Regions from separate parts of the Hahella sp. NS-SX17 genome, predicted to be linked through region 1. Evidence: predicted binding sites of a transcription regulator. Region 1 holds the regulator's gene; each other region holds the start of a gene.
The links. Region 1 encodes PhoB, which activates phosphate uptake and scavenging genes when phosphate is short. Its sites were predicted from a motif close to TGTCATANNNNTGTCANA; they were not measured.
Positions count from the first base shown of each region.

Region 2: the regulator PhoB is predicted to act here: its motif matches at 4,066-4,083, upstream of AC2IBB_RS32440 (PhoX family protein).
Region 3: the regulator PhoB is predicted to act here: its motif matches at 3,685-3,702, upstream of AC2IBB_RS03820 (UTRA domain-containing protein).

Region 1 is NZ_CM170632.1:1,088,041-1,094,361, forward strand. It holds gene AC2IBB_RS04970 (hypothetical protein) at 1-29, shown strand, start outside; gene cysZ (sulfate transporter CysZ) at 82-867, shown strand; gene AC2IBB_RS04980 (response regulator) at 983-1,858, shown strand; gene phoR (phosphate regulon sensor histidine kinase PhoR) at 1,865-3,193, opposite strand; gene phoB (phosphate regulon transcriptional regulator PhoB) at 3,251-3,943, opposite strand; gene ubiA (4-hydroxybenzoate octaprenyltransferase) at 4,082-4,984, opposite strand; gene AC2IBB_RS05000 (monovalent cation:proton antiporter family protein) at 5,034-6,321, opposite strand, start outside.
Region 2 is NZ_CM170632.1:7,196,271-7,202,591, reverse strand. It holds gene AC2IBB_RS32470 (leucine-rich repeat domain-containing protein) at 1-610, shown strand, start outside; gene AC2IBB_RS32465 (hypothetical protein) at 641-985, opposite strand; gene AC2IBB_RS32460 (hypothetical protein) at 1,014-1,490, opposite strand; gene AC2IBB_RS32455 (SGNH/GDSL hydrolase family protein) at 1,757-2,413, shown strand; gene AC2IBB_RS32450 (hypothetical protein) at 2,716-3,162, shown strand; gene AC2IBB_RS32445 (tetratricopeptide repeat protein) at 3,175-3,951, shown strand; gene AC2IBB_RS32440 (PhoX family protein) at 4,146-6,113, shown strand; gene AC2IBB_RS32435 (BamA/TamA family outer membrane protein) at 6,121-6,321, opposite strand, start outside.
Region 3 is NZ_CM170632.1:836,048-842,368, reverse strand. It holds gene AC2IBB_RS03830 (retropepsin-like aspartic protease) at 1-966, shown strand, start outside; gene AC2IBB_RS03825 (purple acid phosphatase family protein) at 1,024-3,411, opposite strand; gene AC2IBB_RS03820 (UTRA domain-containing protein) at 3,775-4,485, shown strand; gene AC2IBB_RS03815 (GNAT family N-acetyltransferase) at 4,489-4,941, shown strand; gene AC2IBB_RS03810 (protein-glutamate methylesterase/protein-glutamine glutaminase) at 4,947-6,032, opposite strand; gene cheD (chemoreceptor glutamine deamidase CheD) at 6,083-6,321, opposite strand, start outside.

The DNA.
Region 1 (6,321 bases):
TTCGCTTGAGCGCGGAGCCCATAAATTGAGTCCAGCGGCGACTCTCACTAATTATTTGTATGAGGCAGAAAGGAAAAGAGCGTGAAATTATTCGCTAAAGGTTTCAACGACCTGCTGGAAGGGTTTCGCCTGATTCAGCATCCCAAACTGCGGGTCTTCGTTGTTATTCCATTGATTATCAATATATTGGTGTTTGTTGGCTTCATCTGGGGCATGGGCGCCTATTTCTCCGGCTGGGTGGACGCCATGGTCAACTGGCTTCCAGACTGGCTGTCATTCTTGCGCTGGCTGGTATGGTTGGTGTTCGCGATACTGGTTGGCGTATTGGTGTTTTATACCTTTGTGTTTGTCGCCACTCTGGTGGGCGCTCCGTTCTACGGGCTGCTGGCGGAACAGACGCAGAAGTTGCTGACAGGCAAAGAGGTGGATGAGGATACTCCCTGGAAGCAAGTGATCAAGAATATTCCCGCCAGTGTTTGGCGTGAGGTCAAAAAGTTTCTTTATTACTTGCCTCGCGCTTTAGGTCTATTTGTAGTTACATTTGTGCTCAGTTTTATTCCCCTGGTAAACCTATTGTCGCCGGTGCTCTGGGCGGTATTCTCTTCCTGGATTATGGCGCTGGAGTTTGTGGACTATCCTGCGGACAACAATAAGCGCAAGATCGACGACGTTATTCGCTTCATGCGCGAGCGTCGTAGTCGGACGCTTGGATTCGGCCTGGGCGTTTGGGGCAGCACTCTGATTCCTATTGTGAATCTGGTGTCCATGCAGGCGGCGGTCGCTGGCGGCGTTAAATTCTGGCTGGAAGAACATGGCCAGTTGCCGAAGTCGAATCCTACCTCTGGCTCTGGTGTGACGGTCAGGTAATCCCGTTGCGGCGGCGCGAATGCCGCGCCGCCGCTTAAGTACTGAATAAAGTGGGAAATTTGTCAGACAGTGCTAGCCTTATAGTTATGTGATTAACGGAAAGTGTAGCTCTGACATGGCTTTAAAGGTGTTGGTGGTTGATGACGCGAGTTTCGTTCGCGATATGGTGAAGCGGGCGATGCGCACCTATTTTCCTCAAGTGACGGTAGAAGAAGCCATCAACGGGAAAAAAGCGCAGATCCTGATGAATAAGACGCACTATGACCTCATCCTGTGCGACTGGGAAATGCCTGAAATGTCGGGGCTGGAATTGCTACAGTGGGCGCGGGGTCAAGATGCCTACAAGAAGACGCCTTTTGTCATGGTTACCAGCCGTGGAGACAGGGGGCATGTCGTGGAAGCGGTGCAGAGCGGCGTTTCCGATTATCTGGGAAAACCCTTCAGTCCTGAAATGCTGGCGCAGAAGGTCAATAAACAGTTGGCCGCCAAGCTTAAACGCGCCGCCGGTGAAAAAACTTCTTCCGCCCGACCGGGCGCTGATTCCGCCTCCGTATTGATGCAGGCGTCCGACAGCGCCAAACAAACCTCAGCGCCAGCCGTGACGCCTGGTCCTTTTGCTGATAGCGCAGCCTTGTTGACTGGGGGAACCTCTTCTCCGAAAAAGTCTGCGCCAGCGGTCTCAGGCAAGAAGGCCCTGGCGCAGATTCGTTTTGCTGAGTTCAACCTGCCCTGCGTGATTAAAGCTATTACCCTGACGGAAGTGAAAGTGATCGCCAAGCGAGGACAACGTTTTCCGATGATTCTTGATCCGGCGGTGGTGGACATAGAGGTCGACGATGGCGAGACCCTTGAGCGGATCAACGGCTATGTGCACATGCTTCAGGCCGTGGAGAAACGGGTGGATACGGACTTTATCAGTATCGTTATCCGTTTTGTGGATGAAGACCCGGATAAGATGGCGTCCTTATCCAAGTTTATCGCTAAATTCTAAGCTTATTTAATCCCTCACTTCTTCGGCTTCCGCTAACGCTTCCGCAGACGCCATGCGGGCGCGTGGGAAGTGGCAGGTAAAAGTGCTTCCTGCGCCGATATGGCTGGTGATTTCCAGTTCCCCATCGTGATTGATCAAGACGTGTTTGACGATAGCAAGGCCCAGGCCGGTGCCCCCCGTGTCTGCGGCCCGTGAAGGGTCGGCCCGGTAAAAGCGCTCCGTCAGCCTGGGGATGTGCAGGGGATCGATGCCAATGCCGCTGTCTCTGACGGCGAAATGCACGCCTTTCTTATCTTCGAACCAGCGCACCCGGATTTCCCCATTGGCGGGGGTATATTTCACTGCATTCATGACGATGTTGGAGAAGGCGCTGTGCAACTGCGTTTCGTTACCGGTCAGTCCGGCGGCGCTTTCCAGGTTTAATTCTATCCGGTGGCCTTTTTCCTGGCTGAGCGCTCGGGCGTCGCTGCAGATGGCGCGCAGCATGCTGTCTATATCCACCAGTGTGGCTTTGAAATTTGAGCCGTCATTTTCTATACGGGACAGAAGCAATAAATCATTAACCAGCGCCTCCATTCGCTGCGCCTGTTGCTGCATTTGGTTCATGGCGCGATTCCAGCGCGGCGGTAAATCGTCAGCATTGTCGATGAGGGTTTCCAAATAACCGGAAATAACCGTTAATGGCGTACGCAGCTCATGAGAAACGTTAGAGACGAAGTCCCGCCGCATTTCTTCCAGGCGATACAGACGGGTGACATCCTGAACCAGCAATAAGCGATCATCTTCACCAAACAAAGTGATGTGAAACTGTAACTTCAGGTTGGGGTTATTCGGGGCGTTGAGGATCAGCGGTTCCTGATACTTTTTGGAGGCGAAATAGCGTTTAAAAATCGGTGTGCGGATCAGGTTATAGATGAGTTGGCCACGATCAGTGGGGTATTTGAACCCGAGCAGCTTTTCTGCGGACTGGTTCCACCAGTCCATTGCGCCTTCGCTGTTAGTCATGACGACGGCGTCTTTGAGTGCGTTGGTGGATTCCTGTATGCGGTCAATCATCGCTTGCAGCCGGTCACGGGAGCGGTAGTGCTGCACCTGTAGACGATGAATGCCGTCAAACAAGTCCCCCCAGAGACCGCGACTCTCGGGTGGGTCTTCCATTTTCGTCTGATACAGCCAGCGATGCATCCGAAACGCCTGTGTGAGTGTCCATCCCAGATACGCGGTAAGACCAAACACCAGCGCCCAGGCTACCGAGCCTATGACAAGTCCGACAACGATGCAGCCCAGCAAACTGTAAACCAGTAGCCGCGCATAATGACGCCAGTGATTGCGCATGCGTTTTGATGAATACTTCTTTTGGAATTATTTATTATTTAAGACAGGTCGCTGCGCTTATGGCGCTCGTGTCGAAAAGCGATACCCCGTCCCACGCACGGTTTGAACCAAATGATGATGGCTGGGCTCCAGCGCTTTGCGTAAGCGTCGAATATGCACGTCCACCGTGCGCTCTTCCACATAGACGTTGCCGCCCCATACCTGGTCCAAAAGCTGTCCGCGAGTATACACCCGTTCTTGATGCGTCATAAAGAACTGCAGGAGCTTGTACTCTGTGGGGCCCATGTTGAGCGCATCGCCTTTGGCGGTGACGCGGTGACATACTGGGTCCAGTCGCAGCCCCTCGACTTCAATGGGCGTTTCCATACCCTGTACGGCGGTGCGTCGCAGCACAGCTTTCAGGCGGGCGACCAGCTCTCTTGGAGAGAATGGCTTGGTGATGTAGTCGTCGGCGCCCACTTCCAAGCCCTGGACTTTGTTGTCCTCTTCGGTTTTAGCGGTGAGCATGATGAGTGGGATTTCCGAGGTGTTTTGGTCACGCTTGAGTCTGCGTGCGAATTCAATGCCGCTGACGCCGGGCAACATCCAGTCCAACAGTATGAGGTCCGGTTTCTGATCAATGATCAACGCATGCGCTTCCCGCGCGTCTCCTGCCTCCAGATAGTCATAGTCGGCCATTTCCAGAGCGACTGCGATCATTTCCCGGATGGCGGGCTCATCGTCCACAATGAGAACTTGTTTGCTTGCCATGCAAAACACCTTTTTGAATACTCGATTGCCGAATTATTACAACGGCGTTTTGTTACAAGTATATGACAGGCGCTTAATAAATGTGATGGAAATGGGGCCGGCCTGTGATGGCCGGACAAAAGGCATGACGTAGCCTAGTCAGGGGCGGAAGATGAATTCCAGCGCCAGACCAAGAAAAACGACGGCGCCGACCCAGTGATTGTTGAGAAAGGCTTTGAAGCAGTGTTGAGATTCGCGGTCGCGAATCAGGTGTTGTTGATACACGAACAAGACGGCGGCGACGATCAGCGAAACCTGATAATAGACGCCCAGTTCATACTGTGCGCCAACCATAAACAGCATGCCCAGGGTCAATACTTGCAGTCCCGCCACGGCGGCGCGGTCGGCTTCACCGAACAGGATCGCCGTGGATTTGACGCCAATCTTGAGGTCGTCTTCCCGGTCCGCCATGCCGTACATGGTGTCATAGGCGACGGTCCAAACCACTGTCGCAGTGTACAAAAGCCACGCCTGTTGCGGCACGGCGTCCAACTCTGCAGCGAATGCCATGGGGATGCCCCAAGCGAAAGCGGCGCCAAGTACGACCTGGGGCAGGTAAGTGTGTCGTTTCATGAAAGGGTACGTAGAAGCCAGCGCCAGTGCGCCAGCGGAAAGATAGATCGTCAGGGCGTTGGTGAAAAGCACCAGAATAAATGAAATGCCGACCAATACGCCGAACAGTGTAAGCGCTTCTTTTTCCGTCACCCTGTCTTGGGCGAATGGACGGCCCTTGGTGCGCTCTACGTGCATGTCTATGCGGCGATCAGCGTAATCGTTGATCACACAGCCGGCTGAACGCATCAACAAAACACCTAATATGAAAATGAACAGGTTCTTGATGGAGGGCGCGCCCTCTGAGGCCAGCCATAGCGCCCACAGGGTAGGCCAAAGCAGCAAATAGGTTCCGATAGGGCGGTTCAGTCGCGTGAGGTCAATGTAGACCGGCAATTTCGCCTTGAACTGCTCCGCCAGGGAAGGAGCTGGACGCCCTTGGGATTTCATAACCAGACAGAATCCTGTTTTAGTGTGTGGATTGATATCGCGTTCAAGCTCAGCCGCCCAGCAATCTGTTTTCCGCCTGTTCAACCTGATCCGCCGAGCCATGCAGAATCAGTGTGTCGCCGGGTTGCAGGATAAACTCGCCAGTGGGGTCGAAGAACTCCTCTTCGCCGCGACGGATGCTGTCGATATTGCAGGCCGCCAGCTTCATTTGCGCCAGTGAGCGATGGCAGCCGTAGGCGCCGTCAGGCAGCGTCAGTGCATGCAGTTTTTCCAGTGGCGTCCCGTCAGCGCCGACCAACTGGGAGTTAATGCCTGGGTAGTAGCCATGCAGCATTTTATAGCGGCTGCGGCGGACTTCTTCGATCTGGCGATGAATTTTCCTTGCCGGCGCGCCCATAAGGGTAAGCACTTGGGTGACCAACATCAAGCTGGCCTCCAGCGTCTCCGGCACGATCTCCGTGGCGCCGGCTTCTTGCAACAGCGTCATCTTGGAGTCGTCCGCCGTGCGCACCAGAATCGGCACTTGAGAACCGGTTGAGCGCACCTTGCGAATGACCGCCAGACTTTTGTCCACATCTGCGTAAGTGATGATAATCAGGCGAGCTCTTTCCAGGCCAAGGGCTTTGAGAATGTCCAGACGCTCGGAATCGCCAAAATGAACTGGCTCGCCTGCGGCGGCGGCTTCTTTTACCCGCACCGGATCTTTGTCCACGGCGGTCATGGGCATGGCGCTGCGGCGCATGAACCGGGCGACCGTCTGGCCAACGCGGCCGAATCCGCAAACGATGGCGTGACCTTCCAACTCCGAGCAGGCGACAGTCAGCGCTTCGACACGGGTCTGCGCCATGCCCTGGCCTTTATCGGAGGGAAAGCGGGTGCTGAGGTGACGTGCGAGGCTCATCAGCCCGGGAGTCAAGGTAATGCTGAGAATGACAGTGGTAATGACTACCGCGCCGGCTTGTTTGGAGATGAGTTGAAACTTTTCTCCCAACGCAAACAGGGCGAATCCGAACTCGCCGCCCTGAGCCAGGTAAAGTCCGGTTTTCAACGCTACCGCCCTGTCTTTCTGGTGACGATACGCCAGCACTCCGATCAGCGTGGCTTTCGCCGCCAGAAGCATCGCGGTGATGAGAAGTATCCAAGGCCAGTTCGCGACGACTTCTCCGAAGTCGACGATCATGCCGACGCTGATGAAAAACAGGCCGAGCAACAGGTCGCGAAAAGGACGGATATCCGCTTCAATCTGATGTTTATAGTGAGTTTCGGACAGCATCATGCCCGCGATGAACGCGCCCAGGGCCATAGACAGACCGAAGCTGTGCGTCAACGCCGCGGCC
Region 2 (6,321 bases), 1.2 Mb from region 1:
GAGTGAGATTCCGGGTTCGATTGCAAACTGTCGTGACGTGGCGTTTTTATACGCCAGCAACAACAAGATTGCTGCGTTGCCAGATTCACTGACGCGTTTGAATAAGCTGCTTTACCTTAACCTGAGCGATAACCCGCTGCCGGTGTTGCCGGAGGATTTCAGTTTTGAATCACTGGTGGAGTTCAGGTTGTATAACAGCGGTCTTGTCACTTTGCCGGATTCTTTCTTCCTGTCCCGAACGCTGAAAGAAGTGTACCTCCAGAACAATCGTTTAACTGAACTGCCGAAGACGGTTGGACGTTCAACCAAGCTGCGTAAGTTATTCCTGGAGGGCAATCAGATCATGGCGTTGCCTGATGAAATCGGGAGCTGCGCGTCACTGGAAGAACTCGATTTGCGCAACAACCCCGTTGAGCGCCTGCCAGACGCCATCGGCGAACTGAAACAACTGCGTCTGTTGGATCTCAGAAAAAATCGTCTGCAAACGCTGCCTGAATCGATCCTGTCGTTGGAGAACCTCTGCAAACTGGACCTGCGCTGGTCCGAGCGGCTGCAAACGCCGGAATGGCTCGACGAACTCAGAGCAAGAGGCTGTCTGGTTTACTGCTAATGCTGGCTTGGAGGCGGCGAAGTAACAACGCTAGATTGCTTCGCCTTCTTCATCCTCCAGAACTTTCGAACTGGCGCCGGTGACGAATTCCGCTTGCTGGTCGACGAGGACGATTTCTGCGACTTCTATGATGTCCTGATTTTCTTTTGTTGGAGCGGTAAAGTTTTCAGGAACGTACCGTTCGCATTTGGAAACGTCCATTACCCACATTTTGTTCTCGCTCAGATAATTATCGAGCGCATCCAGCGCCGCCCTCATTGAATTTCCCGGGACGATGATAATGCCTGCGATATATTCTGATCCGTCCAAATTCATAAGCGAAAACTCATCCATGTGGGCTTTGAAGTGAATGATCCAGGCGGAGTGTTTTGTCATTGGGTTGTTGTGTCCTGAAAGAGCAACGTTAAGGCCGACAGCAAGTCTTACGGGTCAACGGAATATGTTTGGCGACGGCGTTCAAAAATGTATCCAGTGGGATATGCCCGCGGCAGTAGGCGATGGGGGTACTCCAGCCGAATTCTTCATCCCAGGTGAGGATATCGTAGGAGCCTGGGGCGGCGGCGATCTGGGGCGCTTTGGCGTCTGGTTCACCATCGCGCCAAGGCAATATGGCCGCGTCGGCCTGATAGTTTTCTTCGATGTAATAAGCGCCGGTCAGGTATCGTAAGGCGTCTTTGACGGGCATGTAGCCCGTCACGTCTGCGGCAGGGGAGTCGAAGCCGTTCCAACACCGGGTCTTACCGTTATGGCGGTCATAAGCGCGGTACATGGCGTCATAAACCAGCCCCGCCGGATAGGTGATCGCCACCAGATAGAGAATGCCGACTTTACACTCTGTCCCGGATAACCACATGGGCTTTGCAATCGTCGGCGATGTCATTAAATTTCACTTTTTCCTGTTCTACTTTCCCGGCGTATACTCGGGCTGAAGGGTTCGCTTTGCGCGGAAAATTATCTATGTTGAGGGCGGAGATGTATAGAAAGCCGGCTTGATGATGGGCGGTTAATTCTGAGAAATACGCTGCATCCGCGTGGGGTAAATCCTCCGGCCGCTGGTTAAACCGGGAATAGTGGGCTATCTGTTTAGCAGAGAAGAAGGAAAAGACTTTTAGTAGTGGGTATCTGAGAGACGGGTTGAGCAGGGTTATGGCTAAAGCAAGCGCGATAAATACGCCGGTGCATATTGTTCTGGTCGGCGACTCCATTTTTGATAACGCATCCTACGTCGATGAAGGCGACTCCGTTGTCGAGAAATTGCAGGCGGCGGTTGGGGACGACGTGAAGGTGACCCTGATCGCGGTGGACGGCAGCGTCACCACGGATGTGTCGGAGCAGCTGGTGGACTTTCCCGACGATGTCTCTCACGTCATCGTGAGCTGCGGCGGCAATGACGCCCTGAGCGTGATTAACATTCTGGACGCCCGCGTCAACACCGTCGGCGCGGCCATGCGCGCAATGGATCGTGAGCGCGACGCCTTTCGCTCCAACTACAGCAACATGCTGGAAGCCCTGCTGGAAAAAAGCCCGAATCTGGTGGTCTGCACCGTTTACAACAACATCCCCGGACTGGGGACGGAAGCGGTGGCCGGGTTGGCGCTGTTCAATGAGATCATTCTGGAGGAAGCCATCGCCAGACAGCTCCCTGTCATCGATCTGCGCAACCTCTGCCAGGATGTAGGAGACTACTCCGCCAGTTCCCCCATCGAACCCTCCGCTCAGGGCGGCAAGAAAATCGCCAAGGCTATTCAGCGGGTAGTGACGCTGCATGCGTTTGGGACCGGAGAGAGCAGAGTCTACGTCTAAGCCCACCTGCCTAGCTTCAAGCGGGAACGCGGGGCAGGTATACGGGATAAACCCGTTCACCCTGAACCCGCCGAAGGGCCTTCCAGAGCGCCAACGAAGCCGCAGTAAAGTCTGACCCAATACCACACCCACTCACACATACGCTCACCCGCTGGGCCACCACATGCCCCGTTCGCCCTGAGCTTGTCGAAGGGCCTCCCAGAGCGCCAAAGAAACCACCGCCAGCCCCGACGCTTTTGCCTGAACCAAACAGCTAACCCTATACTCTCCGGCGAAACACAACACGAAGGACGCAAACAAGCGTGTGGAAGTTACTGAAGTACCTGTCTCTAACCGTTTTTATATTAGCGTTCCTGACGGTGACGGCGCTGGCGTATTTATGGACGACCCGCGAAGCAGATAAATGTTTTATACCAGATCAATACAGCCTGCTGAGTTCCAAAGAAATAAACGGCGACGCTTATCAGCTTTATTATGTGGTGTCAGGGTGGGCGGATAAGGTTGAGTTTTTGACGCTGTATCGCGGTGAACTCGCCTACGATCAATGCGGTGGCGTCAGTTCCGAAGCCCTTGTTAATGTTTATATCGACAGAGGTCCCGAGGGCGCAGCGAATCAGGCGCCGACCAAAATTATTATTGAAGGCGAGCGGATACGTATTGAATATGCGCCATTGAACGAAACGAGGACGCCTGTGTCTGAGTCGCCAGTCGAATGGCTATCTCTCTCGCAGAACGCGGAGAACTTATAAACGGGGTAGTGCATGAAGAAAAGAATGACATTGAACCGCGTCGGCGCACTCCGTTGTCTGCGCGGAATAGCGGCTTTGTGTGCGCTGCTGTGGGCCACTGCGACCTTCGCACTGGAAGATGACGGCCTTCAGGATAAAGTACTGGCCTATGTGGAAAAGCTGGAAGAGAAGACGTCGCCGGAGCAGGCGTTGAGCTATTGGCGCTCACTGGAGTTTGAGCTGGGCGGGACGGATGGGCGTTATGAATACTGGCTGGGAAAAATCTACCAGGATCTGCAACAAAACGAAGCGGCGCTGCAGGCGTTTAACCAAAGCGTCAAACTCGATCCCGGCAATCGCTGGCCCTACATAAAAATCGCCGAGATAGGCATCCAGCAAGGCGCCTACGAGGCGGTGGAATCGTTGATGAACAAACTCATCAAAGCGTATCCAGACTGGCATGTCACTCCATTGACGCTGGCGCAGTCCTACTACGCCAGCGGACGCTATGACGACGCGGTGAATGCCGTGACGACCTCCCTGAAGATCGAACTGACGCTGGAAGGCTACGTGCTGTTAAGCAAGGCGGCACTGGAGACCAAAGACTACCTCACCGTCGTCCAGGCAGGGGTGACAGCGCAGGAAAGCGATTCACAACTGCAAAAAGACCCTGAACTGTCCGAACGCATAGTACAGGCCTTGGTCGGCATGGAGCGTCGCGACAAAGCCGCCGTCTATCTTGATAGCCAAAAGTCTGCTCTGCCTGCAGAGACGATTCGGGCGTTGCAGGAAAAATATGGGCTTAAGTAGAATCTGGATCGCTCCCACCGTCGCCTTGACGTAAGCCGGGCGTCATAAAATCGGCGTATCGCCATTATCAAGCGAGAAGGACATTTAACTGCTTCTTCCGTAATGAAATCTTTTTGTAACCATGCTGTCACCTCTTTCCGGTATTTCTGGCCCACTGCGTTCTGAAGTGAACTCTGATGAGAAGAGGTTTGAGTATGTCCGATATAAAAAAATTCGAATTCGACAACTCCGGGATCGATCCAGTTACAAACTTTTCCGGAAATCGCCCTTTCGCTTCCGTGCTTGAAACCCGCATCGCCCGTCGCACTGTCATCAAGGGCGGCGTCAGCGCCGCTTTGGCGGGCATGCTCGGCATGTCGCTGGTGGGCTGCAGCAGCGATGACGGCGGCGATTCTGATGACAACCAGGGCCCGTTGCTGGGCTTCACCGCTATCGCCACCAGCGTCGCCAACGAGGTGAAAGTGGCGGCTGGCTACACCGCCACGCCATTCGTTCCCTGGGGCACGCCTCTGACCGGCGCGCTGCCTGAGTATCTGGGCGATGGAACCAATACCGGCGCGGACCAGGAACAGCAAGTGGGCATGAACCACGATGGCATGCACTACTTCCCGATTGATTTCAAAGAAGGCGGCGCCAGCTCGGAAGAAGGCCTGCTGGTGATGAACCACGAATACATCGAGCCGGACTTCCTGCACCCTGACGGCCCGACCGAAGTCGGCGGCGCTCGCCCTGAAGCGGAAGTGCACAAAGAAGTGGCGGCCCATGGCGTCAGCGTTATCCATATCAAGAAGACCGCTGGCGTTTGGGATATCGTCCACGGCAGCCAGTACAACCGTCGCGTGACCGGCGCTACCGACATGGAATTGCGCGGACCGGTGCGTGGAACCGATTACGCCGTCACCAAGCACAGCAACGACGGAACCCTGGCTCGCGGCACCCTGAATAACTGCTCCATGGGATATACGCCTTGGGGAACCTATCTGGCCTGCGAAGAGAACTGGGCGGGATACTTCAAGAGCGATGACGATCCCAAGCCGCGCAACCTTAGCCGTTACGGCGTGGGGAGCAATTCGCGCTATGGCTGGGACACCGTGGCGGGCGTGGACGTTTACGAACGCTTCGACGCCACCAGCAAAGGCGCTGGCGCTGCGGACGATTATCGCAATGAGCCCAACACCTATGGCTGGATTGTGGAAATCGATCCGTTCGAACCGACTTCCACGCCACAAAAGCGCACTGCGCTGGGCCGCTTCGGCCATGAAGGCATCATCTTCGGACTGGTGGAAGAGGGCAAACCCATTGTTTGCTATTCCGGCGACGACTCCCGCTTCGAATACATCTACAAATACGTGTCCAACCAAGCCTACTATGCGGACACCGCCAGCGGCGCGCTACTGGACGACGGCAAGCTATACGTGGCCAAGTATAACGATGACGGCAGCGGCGAGTGGCTGGAACTGTCTCATGGCGTCAACGGCCTGACGGTGGATAATGGCTTCGCGGATCAGGCGGATATTCTGGTCAATACCCGCACTGCGGCGGATTTCGTCGGCGCCACGCCCATGGATCGACCTGAGTGGGGTGCGGTGCATCCTACTACTGGCGAGGCGTACTTTACGCTCACCAACAACAGCCGACGCACTGAAGACCAAGTGAATGCGGCGAACCCGCGCCCCAATAACCGATACGGCCATATCATTCGCTGGCGCGAGAACAGTGACTCCGTCACCGCCTTCCAGTGGGATATTTTTGTGCTGGGCGGTCCCGCCGGCACGGCGACGCCGGGTGAGACCGCGGCGCTGGTGACGCTGGACGACAGTAACAAGTTCAACAGCCCGGATGGCTTGTGGTTCGACAAGCGCGGCGTATTGTGGATTCAGACTGACACCGGCGGCACCGAGGAGTTCGGCAACGATCAGATGCTGGCGGCCGATCCGTCCACTCGTGAAATCCGCCGTTTCTTCACCGGGGTAGTAGATTGCGAAGTCACAGGCGTGACCTCGACGCCGGACCTGAAGACCATGTTCGTCAATATTCAGCACCCAGGCAGCAAGAACGGCGACGGCAGCTATACCAGCAACTGGCCGGACGGCGGCTCCGCCCGTCCTCGCGCCGCCACTGTCATCGTCACTAAAGACGACGGCGGCGTTATCGGCAGTTAAGCCTCGCTTAGAATGTCTGCCGGCCGCGGATGAGGAATTGGACCCCGTCGATTTCCTTTCCGCCGCCTTCATCCCGGTCCAGCGGGAAGGCGATATCCAGGTGCAGGACGCGAGTCACTTGGATACGGCTGGAGGTCAGACGCAGACCGATCCCGACATCGTGCAGGACGCCGTTGTTGGGGCCGTTATCCTCTCCGGGAAACCACGC
Region 3 (6,321 bases), 250 kb from region 1:
TCGATGATGAGTGCGAAGCTTGCGCAGGAGTTGGGGCTTAAAGCCATCGACAAACGGCAAGGGCGAGATTCTCACGGGGCGATCGTGGAGAGTGAGATAGTGCAGGCGGATTTGAATGTCGGGGGAACGGTTTTTCATAAAACGCCGCTCTTCGTAGCGGATTTTCCAAAGACGGCGCAGTGCTTGTTTGATGGCGTACTCGGCTCTGAAGTGCTGCCGCTTTGCGCCTGGCAGATTGATTTATCCTCCTCCGTACTGCGTTGTCATTCCGAGTTATCGAAGCTCAACCACCTCGATAAAGCCAAAAAGCAGACTCTGTATGATTTTGGTTATCCGCATGCGCCGATATTCGATATTCAGTTCGCGGACAAGGCCAAAAGCAAGGCAATGTTTGATACCGGTTCGCCTGAGTATCTGGCGGTTTCTCCTCCTGATTTTGAGGGCGCAAAGCGCAACGGCGGCGTTGGAGCCAGCCTCTCGGGCGCAGGCTCTCTCGGCGGTTCGTTGGGCGGCGCAGCGCCAAACAAAGAACAACTGCAGATGCAATTTAAAAACCTGGCGATCGGCAATGTTGAGCTGGGACGGGTCGGCGCGCTGTTGCGGGAATCGCCGCCCAGTCTGATTGGCGCATCCGTGCTGGAGCACTTCATCGTCACGCTGGATTCACGGTCTTCCTCTGCTTACTTTCTCCCGTATCGCGATGGGCCTTTCTCGCGCTCGTCGTATGGATTTGCCATGAGCTTCGAAGAGACGCCAAGGGTTTCCCTGGTTTGGAACGATTCACCCGCCAAGGCTGCGGGCTTGCAGGTCGGTCAACCCATCACGTCCATTAACGGAGAGCCGGCCAACGCCTCTTGCGAAGGCATTCGTAGCGCCATGCGCGCGATGTCGGAAGGCGACGTTATTGAACTCACGTGGGAAGGCGGCGCAGCCAGGCTAAAAAGGGAAAGAACGTTAACGGACTGATCCCCGTTAACGTTCGAATGTAGAGGCAATGCAGAAGCGCGGCTTTCCGCACTCCCCTCAGTAATACAAAAACAGCTTCAAATCATCAAAGTACACGTCGTTGTCGTTACCGGCTTTGCGTAAGCCTCCCATGCTCACGCGCAGGGTGCGGGCGCCGCTGGGAAGTTGGCCGGAAACTTGGCGGGCTTCCCAGGATTGTGACCTGTTGCTGGTTAGGACGTCATCTCCCGCCCAGGCCAATTCAGCGCCGCCAGCGTCCAAGGCGATCAGTTGCAGGCGCGGCTCATCGTTTCCGCTCCAAGTGGAGAGCATGGCGCTGAATTCCGCGTAGGCGTCGCCAGTATCTATTTCCGTGGCGTAGGCGGACAGGTCAATTTCCTGTATGACCTGTTCCTCGCAGCAGTCGGAGGGCGCGCCTTTGCCGAAGCCGCGTCCGGCGAAATAATAGGTTCCTTCAGCGGGACCAAAACCACCGTTGTCGTTGGCGGTGATGGCGTTCATCATGCCTTTTTGCAGATTCCATCCGCTCATGTCCCCGGCTTCCGCATCGCCATTGAGAATCAGGTTATCGGTGCGGGTTCCGGCGATATCGAAACTGGCGACGTCACTCCAGGCGGACCAGTTCATATGTTCATCCCGCACTCGGGCGCGCCAATACCAGGTCGTCCCCGGACGCAACGCCAGCTCCGGCCGACTTTGGCCTGCGTAGGCGTCATAGCTGGAAGTATGCGTATTCTGCTCGCTGTAGCGCTTGTTCCAGCGATAGTAGTCATCGCCGCCGACGCGCACGGGACCGACGCTCAACATGTCGCTCAGCTGCAGATTAAAAATATCCGCATCCGCCTGCGTATCGATAGCGACATAGCCGCTTTCATGATCGCCCTCGACCTCATCGGCGGGACCGTAGTACAGGTTCTGACGGCGCGTGCGGTTGCCCCAGATATCGTAAACCGCGCCGTCAAACTCGGGACTTTCCGACACTTGCCAATGAACCGCGCGCACCACATCCGGCATAGCCACCTGCACACCCAGCTCCACGGCGCTGGCGTCCTGCTCGCCAGTTCCCGCCGTGACCAGAGGAAGATTGATATTGTCCTCGACGGAGAAGGTCAGGCTGTCCACCACAGAGAATTCCGTGTCGCCGTCAAAGCCGCCTTTCTTGCGCTCCAGCGTCATCGTCGGCGCGTCGCCGAAATGGAAGGTCAGCAGGTTGTAGCCGAACTCGCTGCGGCTGATTTCGAAGGTGTCGTAATCGCGGACCTGCTTGGCCTGATGATCCGCATCGTCCAGCGGTTCGATGTAGCCGGAAGCGCTGGCGGCGTTGAGCCACAGGTGATTCACATCCCGCGACTGTCCGCGGGAGTAAGCGTGAGTGTGCCCGAAAAGATGCCCGGTCACGGCGCCAGTACGGGCGCTATACTGCTCCAGCTCCGCCACCATTTCGCAACTGCCGATGCTCTCGCCAACGTTCCACATTTCCGAAAGACAACCATGATGGAACATTCCCAACACAAACTGCCTGCCCTGTACTTCCGCGTCATTCAGGGTTTCTTTCAGCCACTGCCGTTGCACCGCCAGGGTATCCCGGTTGAACGCGCCATGGGCGCCGGAGATCGTGTAGCTGTCCAGCCCGACCAGACGCAGGTCCAAATAGTCGAGGTAGTACCACTTGTCTTCGTAGCCGATAGAGCCGTTTTCCGGCGGCGCCATGTAGCTGCGGTACAGACGTAATTCCGCATCGCTATAGTAGTCATGATTACCGGGTACGGTTACCAGCGGCACATAAGGCGTAATGGCGGCGAGGCTGCCGAACAACTGCTCGCGCCAGTGCTGGCGATTGCCGCCCACTTGCACCACATCGCCGGAAATCGTGATGGCGGCGATATTTTCCGCGCAGGTCTGCGGTTGCGCGGCGTCACATTCATGCTGTAGAAAACCCTGGTTCACCACATTGGTGAGCACCTTGGCGTACTCATCCCGATCCAACTGGGTGTCGCTCAACGCGATGATGCGCGCCTGCTCCACGCCATCCCCCGCCTGGGGCCAGGTTTTGAAAGCGTAACGCGGCGTCGCCCGCTGTTCTCCCAACACCTTGGTGACCACGTAGTACTCATACAACGTATTGGAGCTGAGCTGATGTATCGGCGCTTTGCGCACCAAGCCGTCAAGGGAATGGGACTCCGCGCTGACGCGAGTGAATTCGCCCTTGCCGTCGAAGGGGCGCACCCATACTTCCGCATTGCTTTCTCCGGTTTCGAACATCACCGTCATTTGGTCAGATGCGGGAGCCTGCAGATAGGGTTGCACGATAAAATCCGGCGCGGTGGCGCTGCTCGGCGGCTCGACATCAGAGCCAGGCGGGTCGGTGGGGTCCTGGTCGCCGGAACAGCCGGCCAGAGCGAAGGCGAGACCGCAGGCCAACCAAGCAAGTCGTTTATGAAGCATGAGATATTCCTTGTAGGTTATGAATCCGGCAGCCAAACAGCGTCCCTCTGTTTGTCTGAAGCGACAGGGCCTGCATGTATCAGGTCCTGCCTTCGCGGCTTGCCGCCCCGCAGGCGCTTCCCTGCGCCCGGTTACCAACACGTCAATATCAGCGTCGTGTTAATAACTGGCGAATCATCTGGTTCGGACCAAGATAAGGTTGGAATATTTCATTGGAATTTCCATAAAATTTCATAAACAAGGCAGTTTTATGACCGCTGGTGCGAACCAGATTGTCATATTTATGTCACGCCGATTCGCTGTAATGCGCCAAAGCCAACACCGGACGCGGGTCCGCGCCGGAAAAGACGTAAGGAATGAATTGTGAATCAGGCAGCCGCTTATCTGTCTCTCGCCGCCAAACTGCAGCAGCGCATTCTCAACGGCGAATTGCCCGCCGGCAGCAAGCTTCCCTCGGAACGCGCCTTATGCGCCCTATTCGAAGTCTCCCGCGTCAGCGCCCGCGACGCTCTGCATGCGCTGGAGTCACAGGGATTGATCTATCGTTTGAATCGTATGGGCTGGTTCGTGGCGCCGCCGGTGTTTATTTACGATCCCACCCGCAGCAGCAGTATTCAGGAAGAGGCGATCAACCAGCATCGAGCGCTGACCACGGAACTGCTCAGCGCCGGGCGGGAGACGCCCCCGATTCAGGTCAACAAAGCGCTGAAACAGGCGCCGACGCAGAGCGCCTTTGTCGTCACCCGTCGCCGCGCGGTGGACCAACGCTGGGTACTGCTGGAAGTCTGCTACTTTCGGGAATCCGCCTTCCCTGATCTGCTCTCCCATGATCTGGCCGGGTCCCTCACCGCACTGGTGCGGGAACAATACGGCTATCGGGCCAGAGAGCTGGACGTCAGCATCTCCTCCTCGCCTCTCAGCCACAGCCATGCGCAACATTTGCAGGTGCGGGAGGGCAGCCCTTCTCTAAAACTGGAGCGTCAGGTTAAAGTCGCTGGCGAACCTATCGCGCTGGAGCGAGAATTCTGGCTGCACGACGCCATTGAAATGCGAGTGAAAGGACAAGGTAGCTGAGGCATGCGCGAAGACACCGACGTAAGATTTATCTCTCTCAAGACACACCAGCTCAGCGAGGCGTTCGCCGCTTACAAAGCGGGGCTCTATACGTCCATCGACACCGCATTCGGGTGGGATGAGGACTATCAAACTCAGCGCTTTTACAGCCACTACGCCGTGGAGGATCTTTATTGGATCGTCAGGGCGGACTGCCGGATCGGCCTGCTCTGCTATCGCTTGCATGAAGACGCGCTGCATCTGCATTTGGCGTTAATCTTTAGAGAGGCGCAAAGTCAGGGACTGGGGTCGCAAGTGATGGCGCAGTTACATCGTCTGGCGCAAGAGACGCAGCGCCGAATCACCCTTTCCAGCTTCAAAGACAACCATGGGGCGATTCGCTTCTACCATCGCCATGGCTACCGGACCACCGGGGAAGACGCGCATTTTGTGGAGCTGGAGCGCGGCTGGGATTAGCGCGCCTAGCCAGGGTTCTCCGCATACCAGCGCTTCACCGAGGCGGCGATTTTTTCCAGGGGTAACACGTCATCGGCGGCGTTGAGTTTCACCGCCGCGCCGGGCATGCCCCACACCACGCTGGAGGCTTCATCCTGGGCGATAGTGTAGGCGCCCGCTTCGTGCAGGCGCAGCAGTCCGGCGGCGCCGTCTTTGCCCATGCCGGTCAATAGCACCGCCATGGCGTTGGCGCCGGCGGCGTTGACCACGGAATCAAATAACACATCCACGCTGGGGCGATGTCGATTCACCGGCGGGGTTTCACTGAGTCGACACACGTACTTGGCCCCGGTGCGCACCACTTCCAGGTGATACTCGCCAGGCGCGATGTATACGCGTCCCACGGTGATGGGGGCGTTGTCGTAAGCCTCCTCCACTTTCATGGGCAAACGTCGGTCCAGACGCTCCGCAAAGGAGCGCGAGAAAGCGCCGGGAATATGCTGGGTGATGACGATGCCCGGCAGATCCATGGTCAATCCATCCAGCAGGTCGCGAATGGCGTCCAGACCGCCGGTGGAGGCGCCGACGGCGATCAGCTTATCCGTGGTGGCGAAAACCGGTTGCGGCTTCTCGCCGGCGGCGACTTTCTGGTGCTGCGCCTGCAGTCGCTGCTGCTTGAGCAACAGTTTTTCCTGAGAGATGCGCGCAGCGGTGATGACCTTATCGATGATTTCCTGGGCCTTTTCCTCAATGCCTTCGCGCAGGTCGATCTTGGGTTTGGCGATGAAGTCCACCGCGCCGCACTCCATGGCGTCCAGCGTCACCGCCGCGCCCTGCTCCGTCAGGCTGGAAATCATCACTACCGGCATGGGACGCAGCCGCATGAGGTTACGCAGAAACGTGAGTCCATCCATGCGCGGCATCTCCACATCCAGGGTGATGACATCCGGGTTGAGCGCCTTGATCTTCTCCCGCGCCTGATAAGGGTCGCCAGCGGTATCCACCACTTCCAGGTGTGGCGACTGGTTGAGGATTTCCACCAGAATTTTGCGCATCAGCGCTGAATCGTCCACCACCAGGACTTTGTACACCTTCCCCGCTCCGCTGCTCATAATGTTCCTCGTCATTATTCGTTCAAATGCGCCGGGAACCTCTATCCCGGTCAGAACAGGTCCACATCTCCCGCTACCTTGGTGTGGCTCAGCTCGTCCATATAATGTTCTTCACGTTGAATCACCGTGTCGTTGTGCAAAGACTTCAGGCGCTTCATCATGACTTTGCCGTTGGTGGGGTCATACAGAATCTTGCGGGGGTAATCGCCGCCCACGTCCTCCGACATAATCTTGAAACCGTCCACTTCCAGGTAGCGGCGCACAAAGTCGATATTCTTCTCCCCTACGC